One region of the Streptomyces sp. SCA2-17 genome, then DNA from elsewhere that is predicted to be linked to it. Evidence: riboswitches for the same ligand, from Rfam matches in the RefSeq annotation. Region 1 holds a riboswitch; each other region holds the start of a gene.

Region 1 (3,265 bases):
GCGGGGGGCGAGGATGCGGGTCTGGGCGACGCACGCCTGGCCGTTGTTCATCCAGGCCGTGGGGGCGATGCCGGCGACGGCCGCCTCCAGGTCGGCGTCCGGCAGGACGATCGCCGCGGACTTGCCGCCGAGCTCCAGGGTGACGCGGGTGAGGTGGCGCGCCGCGACCTCCATGACGCGCTTGCCCGCCGCGACCGAGCCGGTGAACGCCACCTTGTCGACGCCGGGGTGCCCGACGAGGTACTCGCTGACCTCCCGGCCGGCGGGCAGGATCGACAGGACGCCCTCCGGCAGGCCCGCCTCCGTGACGATCTCCGCGAGGAGGTACGCGTCCAGGGGCGTCTCCGGCGACGGCTTGAGCACCACCGAGCAGCCCGTGAGCAGCGCGGGCGCGAGCTTGGCGGCCGTCACGAGCTGCGGGACGTTCCACGGCACGACGGCCGCGACGACGCCGACGGGCTCGCGCCGCACCAGCAGCGGCCCGAGGGCGCCGGCCCGCCGCTCCTCGTAGGGCAGGCCGCGGGCGACGGCTATGGCGCAGTCCCACACCATCATCGCGCCGAGGGCCTGGGCGAGGACGCTCCAGGAGTACGGGGAGCCGTTCTGGGCGGAGACGACCCGGGCGATCTCCTCGTGCCGGGCGGCGATGCCGTCCTTGATGCGGGTGACGACCTCGATGCGCTCGGCGAGGGGCCGGTCGGCCCAGACGCCGGAGTCGAAGGCCGTGCGGGCCGCGGCGACGGCCCGGTCGACGTCCTCGCGCGAGGCGTGCGGGACGCGGCCGATGACCTCCTCGGTGTGCGGCGAGACGACGTCGATGACGGCGCGGCCGAGCGGGTCGGCCATGGCGCCGCCGATGAAGAGCTGTCCGTATTCGACCGGTCCGTGCCCGGCCGCCCCGTTCCCGTGCCGCTGGTTCACGGCCGGCCCGTTCCCCTGCTGGTTCACGACCGGTCCGTTCCCGTGCTGGTTCATGATCCGGATGCCTCCCGCGGGTGTGCGGAGTCCTGCGCGCCGTAACCAAAGAACTGACGCAGCATCAGAGACTCGGCATCAGACACTTAGCAGCCCGCCCGGCGGCGGGCAACAGTCCGCCGGACCGTTGATCTTCAACCCGGCCGGTTAAAGTGTCCGTGACAACTTCATCCCGCCTCGGAACGGGGGAAGCCGGTGCAAATCCGGCGCTGACCCGCAACCGTGACTACGGCCCGCCGCCCGGCGACCGTACGAGCCGGACCACCCGGTCCAGGCGGCAGGCTTCCGGAACCGGTCGTACCGCCTCGGCGGTGCCGCCCGTTCCACCGGCACCGCCGAGGTATGCGGAGCCGAGCCCGGTGCCACCGCGCGCGGCCGCGCGGGGAGGCGGCGGTGCGCGGCCGCGGACCCGTCGGCCGGCCCACGCCCCCGTCCCCGCCCCCGCAGTGACACCCACCGAGAGGCTCGACCCCATGGCCCCCTCCCTCGCCGTCCACGCGCGCCGCGGCGCCGCGGCCCTGGCCACCGCCGCCGTCCTGGGCGCGGCCGCGGCCCCCGCCGCCTTCGCCGACGGTTCACCGTCCCCGGCGCCGGGGCTCTACGGCACGGCCGACCCGAAGTTCGACGGTGTCTTCCGGCAGTCCCTGGCCTTCATGGCGCAGAACGCCATGGGCGTCACCCCGGCCAAGCCGGCGGTCGACTGGCTCGCGGGCCAGCAGTGCGAGGACGGTGGCTTCCCCGGCTACCGGGCGGACACGGCCAAGGCGTGCGACCCGAAGAAGGACGAGTTCACGGACGCCACCGCCGCGGCCGTGCAGGGCCTCGCGGCCGCGGGCGGGCGCGCGGACGCCGTCAAGAAGGGCCTGGACTGGCTCAAGGCCCACCAGAACGACGACGGCGGCTGGGGCTACCAGGCCGGCAGCCCCAGCGACGCCAACTCCACCTCCATCGCGCTCGGCGCGTTCGCGGCGGCCGGCCAGGACCCGGCCAAGGACGCCGTCAAGAACGGCAAGAACCCCATCGAGACGCTGCTGACCTTCCAGCTCGGCTGCGACGCGAAGGAGGGCGAACGCGGCGCGTTCGCGTACCTGAAGGACGACAAGGGGCTGCGCGCCGACAACCTCGCCAGCGCCGCCGCCGCACTCGCCACGCTCGGCAAGGGCTTCCTCTTCGAGCCCCTGAAGAAGGACGCCGACCAGCCCGTCAAGGCGCTGGAGTGCCCGGCCGGCGACGAGAAGGCCAGGCCGAAGGACGCCGCCGCGGCCGCCGGTGCCGTGGACGGCTACCTCGTGGCCACCATGGACAAGAACGGCGGCTACCTGCTGCCGTCCATGCCCGGCGCCCCCGCCAAGCCCGACCAGGGCAACACCGCCGACGCCGCCCTCGCCCTGGCCGCGGGCGGCCACCGCGCCGCCGCCGAGAAGCCCCTGAAGTGGCTCCGGTCCAAGGAGAGCGGCACGGCCGAGTGGGCCAAGGGCCAGCCCGGCCGGCTCGCCAAGCTGATCCTCGCCACGCGTGCCGCGGGCGGCGACCCGCGCGACTTCGCGGGCGCGAACCTCGTGGACCAGCTGAACGCCACCGGCCCGGCCCCGGAGAAGCACGCGACGGGCGGCATGGGCAAGGAGGACGAGGAGAAGAAGGACGACTCCGTCACGATCAACGTGTGGTGGATCGTCGGCGTCGGCCTGGCCTTCGGCGCCGGCATCGGCTTCCTGATCAGCGGCCGCAAGAAGAAGCAGCGGCAGCTGTGACGCGGGCCGTCGCGGTGCGCGGCGGCGCGGTCGTCACCGCGCTCGCCGCCGTACTCGTCGCTGCCCTCGTCACGCTCCTCGGTGCCGCCCCGGCGCAGGCCGCCGGCTACCGGTACTGGTCGTTCTGGCAGAGCTCCGGCGGCCAGTGGGCGTACGCGACGCAGGGACCGGGCACGGCGCGGCCCGGCGACGGGGACGTGATCGGGTTCCGGTTCGCGGTCAGCGCGGACTCCGCCGACGCCGCGAAGCCGCGCGCCGCGGCCGGCTTCGGGGAGGTCTGCGACCGTACGGCCGCCAAGGACGGGGCGAAGCGCGTCGCCGTCGTCCTCGACTTCGGCACGCCCGCGGACGCGCCCGACGGCGAGACGCCGCCCGCGGCCCGCTCGGCCTGCGCCCAGGTGGGCGAGGACGCGACCGCGGGCGAGGCGCTGGCCGCCGTCGCGAAGCCGCTGCGCTACGACTCCTCCGCCCTGCTGTGCGCCATCGCCGGCTACCCGCGGACGGGCTGCGGCGAGCAGGCGAGCGGGGCGAAGAAGGAC
Region 2 (3,265 bases), 450 kb from region 1:
CAGCGCCGTCGTGCCGAAGAACGACGCGAAGACCCCGCCGCGGTCGATGTCGCCCACCACGACCACGGGCAGCCGGGCCGCCCGGGCGATGCCCATGTTGACGATGTCGCTGCGCCGCAGGTTGATCTCGGCCGGGCTGCCCGCGCCCTCGCAGATCACCGCGTCGTGCGTGCGCCGCAGCTCCTCCAGGCACTCGGTCACCGTGCCGAACAACTGCTCCTGGCGGCCCGCGTGGTAGCCGCGGGCACTCAGCTCGCCGACCGGCTTGCCCATCAGGACGACCTGGCTGCTGCGGTCCCCGCCGGGCTTCAGCAGGACGGGGTTCATGAGCGCGCTCGGCTCCACGCGGGCCGCGGCCGCCTGCATGGCCTGCGCGCGGCCTATCTCCGCGCCCTCGCGCGTCACGAACGAGTTGAGCGACATGTTCTGCGCCTTGAACGGCGCGACCTTGACGCCCTTGCGGACCAGCCAGCGGCAGATGCCGGCCGTCACCACGCTCTTGCCCGCGTCCGAGGTGGTGCCGGCCACCAGCAGGCCCCCGCCCAGCGGGCCCCCGGGCCCGCTCCTGTCAGCCGTCACCGGTTCCTCCTTGCCGTCGTCAACAGGCTGCCCACTGTGCGGGCCGCCACCGCCGTCCCCAGGGCCAGCAGCGACACGCGGCGCGAGAGGCGTACCGCGCGCTCGATGTCGTCCGTCCGCACGGGGCGGTTCTCCGCGCCCAGGACGGGGCGGTGCTCGACCCGGCCCGCGTACGCGAGCGTGCCGCCCAGCCGCACGCCGAGCGCCCCCGCGAACGCCGCCTCCACGGGGCCCGCGTTGGGGCTCGGGTGACGGGAAGCGTCGCGCCGGGCCACGCGCCAGGCGCCGCGCCGGTCCGGGCCCGCGAGGACGGTGAGGGCGGCGGTCAGGCGGGCGCCGGGCCAGCCGGCCACGTCGTCCAGGCGGGCCGAGGCCCAGCCGAAGCGGCGGTAACGGGCCGACTTGTGGCCGACCATGGCGTCCAGGGTGTTCACGGCCCGGAACGCCACCAGGCCGGGCACGCCGCCGAACGCGCCCCACACGAGGGCGCCGACGACGGCGTCCGAGGTGTTCTCGGCCACCGACTCCACGACGGCGCGGGCGATCTGCTGACCGTCCAGCGCCTGCGGGTCGCGGCCGCACAGGTGCGGCAGGCGCTCGCGGGCGACGTCCACGTCACCGGCGGCGAGCGCGCCCCCGATGGCGCGCGCCTCGCGGCCCAGCGATGTGCCGCCGAGCACGGCCCAGGTGGCGGCGGCGGTCAGCGCGACCTCGGCGGTACGGGAACGGGAGGCGCGTACGGTACGGGCCAGCAGCGCGGCGCCGGCGGCAGCGCCCCCGGCGCACACCAGCGTGTGCAGGGCGCCGCGGCCGCGGTCGTCGCGCCACAGGCGCTGCTCCACGGCGAGCGCGGCGCGGCCGAACGCGGCGACGGGGTGGCCGCGGCGGGGGTCGCCCAGGACGCGGTCACCGAGGAAGCCGAGGGCGGCGCCGCACGCGAAACCGATCGGGTCGGCACGCATCGGCTCAGACCGCCGTCACGCCTCGGCGGGGGAAGAGGGTGCTGCGGGGCGTTCGGTGGCGGGCGCCGGGCATGACGATGTGTCCTCACTCAGGGTCCGCGCCCTGGCTCGACGTGACCGGCGACCAGAGTCTCCTGGCTCCCGGATCCGCGTCCGCCCCGGCCTTCCGGCTCGCCGCCGTGGCCATGGTGTGGGGAGACGCTCCCCGGTGACAGTGGCGGGACCGCGCCGGATTCGCACCGGCTTCCTCTGCTGTCGCCGTTTGGCTCCGGAAGTCCACCATGCGCCGCGGGCGCCGTCAACTCATGTCTGACCTGGCCCGACGCGGACGCCTCCGGCGGGAGTTCTGTTGCGCGGCAACGGAATTGCCCCTGGGCACGCGAACGGCCGGGCCCCCTCGGGGGCCCGGCCGTCGTCGTCGGAGCGTGCGCTTACGCCACGATCAAGTAGATGCCGTAGCCCACGGCCGCCGCGCACAGGGCGAAGCACGCGTACGCGCCGGAGCGCGCGAGCGCCCCCGCGCCCGTACCCGCGGCCGCGTCCGCCGAGGCCCCCGTGCGGGGCGCCGTGCCCATGATGCCGAGGGTGAAGATGCCCACCAGGCCGACCGTCACCACGAGGCTGACGCCGAAGACCTGGCCGAGAGCTGCCCAGTCGATGTGCATGCTGTGTCTTCCTTATGCCTTAGCTCGCCGCGGCGGCGGCAGGAGCCCGCCCGGCCTCGGGGGAGGGGGAGGCCGCGGAGGCCAGGGGCCCGGCCGGCGGCGGGGCGACGGCCTGCAGGGCCGCGGTGACGACACCGGCCGGCTCGGCGCCGGCGACGGCGTCGCGCGCGTCCAGGTCGTCGTGGGTGACGGGCTTGCGGCGCGAGGCCAGCCAGATCGCGGCGGAGACGCCCAGGCCGAGGACGGCGACCGCGCCGACGCCCCAGTCGCCCTGGTCGGCGAGGAGGGCCGCGCCGCCGGCGACGAGGCCGGCCGCGGGCAGGGTCAGGCCCCAGGCCATGACCATGCGCCCGGCGGTGGACCAGCGCACGACGCCGCCCTTGCGGCCGAGGCCGGCGCCCATGATCGAGCCGGAGCAGACCTGGGTGGTGGAGAGCGCGAAGCCGATGTGCGAGGAGGCGAGGATCACGGTCGCGGCGCCGGTCTGGGCGGCGAAGCCCTGCGCGGGCTTGATGTCGGTGAGGCCCTTGCCGAGGGTCTGGATGATGCGCCAGCCGCCCAGGTACGTGCCGAGGGCGATGGCCAGGCCGGCCGAGACGATGACCCACATCGGCGGGTCGGAGTGCGGCGCGACGACGCCGCCGGCGACGAGCGCGAGGGTGATCACGCCCATCGTCTTCTGGGCGTCGTTGGTGCCGTGGGCGAGGGAGACCAGGGCGGCCGAGGCGATCTGCCCGGCGCGGTAGCCCTTGGCGGTGTCGCGCTCGTCGCGGCCGCGGGCGAGCCGGTAGGTGAGCCGGGTCGCGCACCAGGCGGCGAGGCCGGCCACGATCGGCGCGGCGACGGCGGGGATGAGGACCTTCATGACGACCTTGTCGGCATTGACCGCGTCGAAGCCGACGGAGACGATCGTCGCGCCGATGAGACCGCCGAAGAGGGCGTGCGAGGAGCTGGAGGGCAGACCGGCGAGCCAGGTCAGCAGGTTCCAGACGATCGCGCCGACCAGGCCCGCGAAGATGACCTCCGGTCTGATGCCCGCGCTCTCATCGATGATTCCCC
Region 3 (3,265 bases), 1.5 Mb from region 1:
TCCGGGTCCGCGAGGGGCGCGGTGCGCGGGAGGACCTCCGGGGCCGAAGGGCTCGGCGGGTTCGACGGGTGCGTGGAGTCCGGCGGGGCCGGCGGGTTCGGGGCGGCGGCCGGGGGCCGCGCGCCTGCGGCGGAGGCGTGCTCGGGGTCGGGCTCGGGGGCGCGGTAGACCTGGGCGCGCAGATAGGCGCTCAGGACGCGCGCGGGATCGAGGGGCATGACGTCTCTCTGCTTCTCGTGCCTGTGGTGTGAGGGAAGTTCCGGGCGTGCCGGACGCGACGGCCCGTCCCGTACGGGGCGGGACGGGCGGGGGTTCCTCTCAGCAGCGCAGGACGTCGTTGCGCGCGTGGCCCGCGGTGGCCGCGGGGCCTTCGGGTGCCGGCGGTGTCAGCCGGCAGCCGGATGCCCATGGGGATCCGGATCCCTCGGAGTCCTGTGAGGAGGGCAGGCACGTGCGCCTGCCGGGAGAGGCCTGGACGCGGGGCGTGCGGTTGTCCGCGACGCAGTCGTCCGCACTGGCGAACTCCACGGACACGGGGCTCTCTTCCGGGCCGGAGCCCAGGGCCAGCACCGTGCCGCTGCCTCCGGAGAAGAGCAGCAGGACGGAGACCAGCACGGCCACGGCGGCCCGCAACGCGGACTGCGAGGGCGGCGGTGCGGGGCTCCACAGGGTCATGCACCAAGCGTAATCAGTCAATTACTTTGGGCGCATTCCACCGTTCGGGTGAGGGCGCGGGAGCCGGGACGGCATCTCCCGGCGGGAACGGGGCACCTGGCCCGTATGGTCGCACAGCCCGCGGCACGGAACCCGGGTGCGCCGTACGGTCGGAGCAGGGCTTCCCCTCGCACGGCGGCGGCCCCCGGTCACGGCAACGACGGCGGAGGAGGAGCAGGTGACGGATGCCCGGGAGAGTGCGGACCACGTCAGCGTGCATCTGACGGACTGCGGCCATCAGGACGCGGGTGCCGTCTTCGGCGTCCTGGAGGCCGTCTTCCCCGAAGCGGGACCGCCGCGCAGCGAGACCAGCCCGGGCGCGCCCGGCGCGGGCCCCATGATCTGGTGCATGACCGTCGACACCCGCACGCGGCGGGGCGAGGGCGCGGCAGAGCCGGGGCGGGCTCCCCTGTCGGGCACGGTCACGGCCGACCTGTTCGGGGCCGCCGACCCGGTCCGCCAGGTCAAGGAAGAACTGGAGCGCGCCTTCGCCGCCGAGCACCGCGGTCACGTCTCCGGCGAGCACGAAATGGAGCTGCGGCTGCGCCTGGCCACGCGAACCGGCTCGTGAGGCGCGCCACTTCACTCTTCCGTGACCCTGCCCCGCAGCCTAGAGTGACGGTGCAGCTGGTTCGCCCTGCTCGCCAGGCAGGCGCGTCGCAAGAGGGAACCCGGTGGGAATCCGGGACTGCCCCGCAGCGGTGAGCGGGAACGACCGCCGTCATACGCACTGGATCCGCAAGGGTCCGGGAAGCGACGGCCATTAGGTGCCATGTGGCGTGCCCGCGAGTCCGAAGACCTGCCGACTGCCCGTGCGCTGCCGAGCGCACGGAGATCCCGGTGACCTCGAGGGCGGGTCGGCGCACACATCAGGCGGGCACGACGCGGCGGCGCAATGGCGACCGCACCGCGGCAGGCAGTGTCCCGTCAGGTCTGCCGTTCCTTCGCGCCTTCCGCCCGTCCCGGGGTCATGGACGCACGCACGCTCGCGAAGGAGAGTTCCGTGACCAGCAAGTCCGCAGCCGCGGCAGCACAGGCCACCGTCCACGGCTATCCCCGGCAGGGGCAGGGCCGTGAACTGAAGAAGGCGATCGAGGGGTACTGGAAGGGCCGCGTCACGGCCGGTGCCCTGCGGGACACGGCCGCTGCACTGCGCCGTACGAACTGGCAGCAGCTGGCCGGGGCCGGTGTGCACGAAGTGCCCACCGGAGACTTCTCGTTCTACGACCACGTCCTGGACACCAGTGTGATGGTCGGGGCGATTCCCGCGCGGCACCGCGCGGCCGTCGACGCCGACGCCCTGGACGGCTACTTCGCCATGGCCCGTGGCACGCAGGAGGTGGCACCGCTTGAGATGACCAAGTGGTTCGACACCAACTACCACTATCTGGTCCCCGAACTCGGCCCCGACACGGTCTTCTCCGCGGACTCCACCAAGCAGGTCGCGGAGCTGAAGGAGGCTCTGGCGCTGGGCCTGACGGCCCGTCCGGTGCTCGTCGGCCCCGTCACGTACCTGCTGCTGGCCAAGCCCGCGCCGGGCGTCGCCCCGGGCTTCGAGCCGCTCACCCTCCTCGACCGGCTGCTGCCGGTGTACGCCGAGGTGCTCGCCGACCTGCGGGCCGCGGGCGCCGCGTGGGTGCAGCTCGACGAGCCCGCCCTGGTCCAGGACCGCTCCCCCGCCGAGCTGAACGCCGCCGCCCGCGCCTACCGCGATCTGGGCGGCCGCACCGACCGGCCCAAGCTGCTGGTCGCCTCCTACTTCGACCGGCTCGGCGAGGCCCTCCCGGTCCTCGCCAAGGCGCCGGTCGAGGGCCTCGCCCTGGACTTCACCGGCCCCGCCGCCGCCAACCTCGGCGACCTCGCGGCCGCGGGCGGGCTGCCCGGCAAGCGCCTCCTCGCCGGCGTCGTCAACGGCCGCAACGTGTGGATCAACGACTTCGAGAAGTCCCTGTCCGTGCTCGGCACGCTCCTCGGCCTCGCCGACCGGGTCGACGTCTCCTCGTCCTGCTCCCTGCTGCACGTGCCGCTCGACGCGGCGGCCGAGCGGGACATCGACCCGCAGATCGCCCGCTGGCTCGCCTTCGCCCGCCAGAAGACCACCGAGGTGGTCACGCTGGCCCGCGGCCTGGCGCAGGGCCCCGACACCATCGCGGCCGCCCTGGCCGCCAACCGCGCCGACCTGGCCTCGCGGGCCGGCTCGGCCATCACCCGCGACCCGGCCGTCCGCTCCCGCGCCGCCGCCGTCACCGGGTCCGACGGCCGCCGCTCGCAGCCGTACGAGCAGCGGGCCGCCGCCCAGCGGGCCCACCTCGGCCTGCCCCTGCTGCCGGTCACCACGATCGGCTCCTTCCCGCAGACGAGCGAGCTGCGCACCGCCCGCGCCGACCTGCGCGCCGGGCGGATCGACACCGCGGCGTACGAGGAGCGCATCAAGGCCGAGATCCGCGAGGTCATCTCCTACCAGGAGAAGGCGGGCATCGACGTCCTCGTGCACGGCGAGCCCGAGCGCAACGACATGGTGCAGTACTTCGCCGAGCAGCTGACGGGCTAT

Evidence for each region. A riboswitch is a leader RNA that binds a small molecule or an ion and turns the genes downstream of it on or off. The one in region 1 is predicted to bind cobalamin.
Region 2: it holds a riboswitch for cobalamin, as region 1 does, so the genes downstream of both, PS271_RS05305 (cobalamin biosynthesis protein) here and PS271_RS07280 (SCO2321 family membrane protein) in region 1, are expected to answer to the same signal.
Region 3: it holds a riboswitch for cobalamin, as region 1 does, so the genes downstream of both, metE (5-methyltetrahydropteroyltriglutamate--homocysteine S-methyltransferase) here and PS271_RS07280 (SCO2321 family membrane protein) in region 1, are expected to answer to the same signal.

The regions. Positions count from the first base shown of each region.
Region 1 covers NZ_CP117521.1:1,633,815-1,637,079, forward strand. The annotation lists gene PS271_RS07275 (aldehyde dehydrogenase) at 1-846, opposite strand, end outside; cobalamin riboswitch at 1,109-1,262, shown strand; gene PS271_RS07280 (SCO2321 family membrane protein) at 1,449-2,726, shown strand; gene PS271_RS07285 (SCO2322 family protein) at 2,723-3,265, shown strand, end outside.
Region 2 covers NZ_CP117521.1:1,187,968-1,191,232, reverse strand. The annotation lists gene PS271_RS05310 (cobyric acid synthase) at 1-546, opposite strand, end outside; gene PS271_RS05305 (cobalamin biosynthesis protein) at 576-1,541, opposite strand; cobalamin riboswitch at 1,670-1,790, opposite strand; gene PS271_RS05300 (hypothetical protein) at 1,973-2,206, opposite strand; gene PS271_RS05295 (inorganic phosphate transporter) at 2,226-3,265, opposite strand, start outside.
Region 3 covers NZ_CP117521.1:108,512-111,776, forward strand. The annotation lists gene PS271_RS00500 (hypothetical protein) at 1-218, opposite strand, end outside; gene PS271_RS00505 (hypothetical protein) at 319-675, opposite strand; gene PS271_RS00510 (hypothetical protein) at 893-1,285, shown strand; cobalamin riboswitch at 1,326-1,535, shown strand; gene metE (5-methyltetrahydropteroyltriglutamate--homocysteine S-methyltransferase) at 1,718-3,265, shown strand, end outside.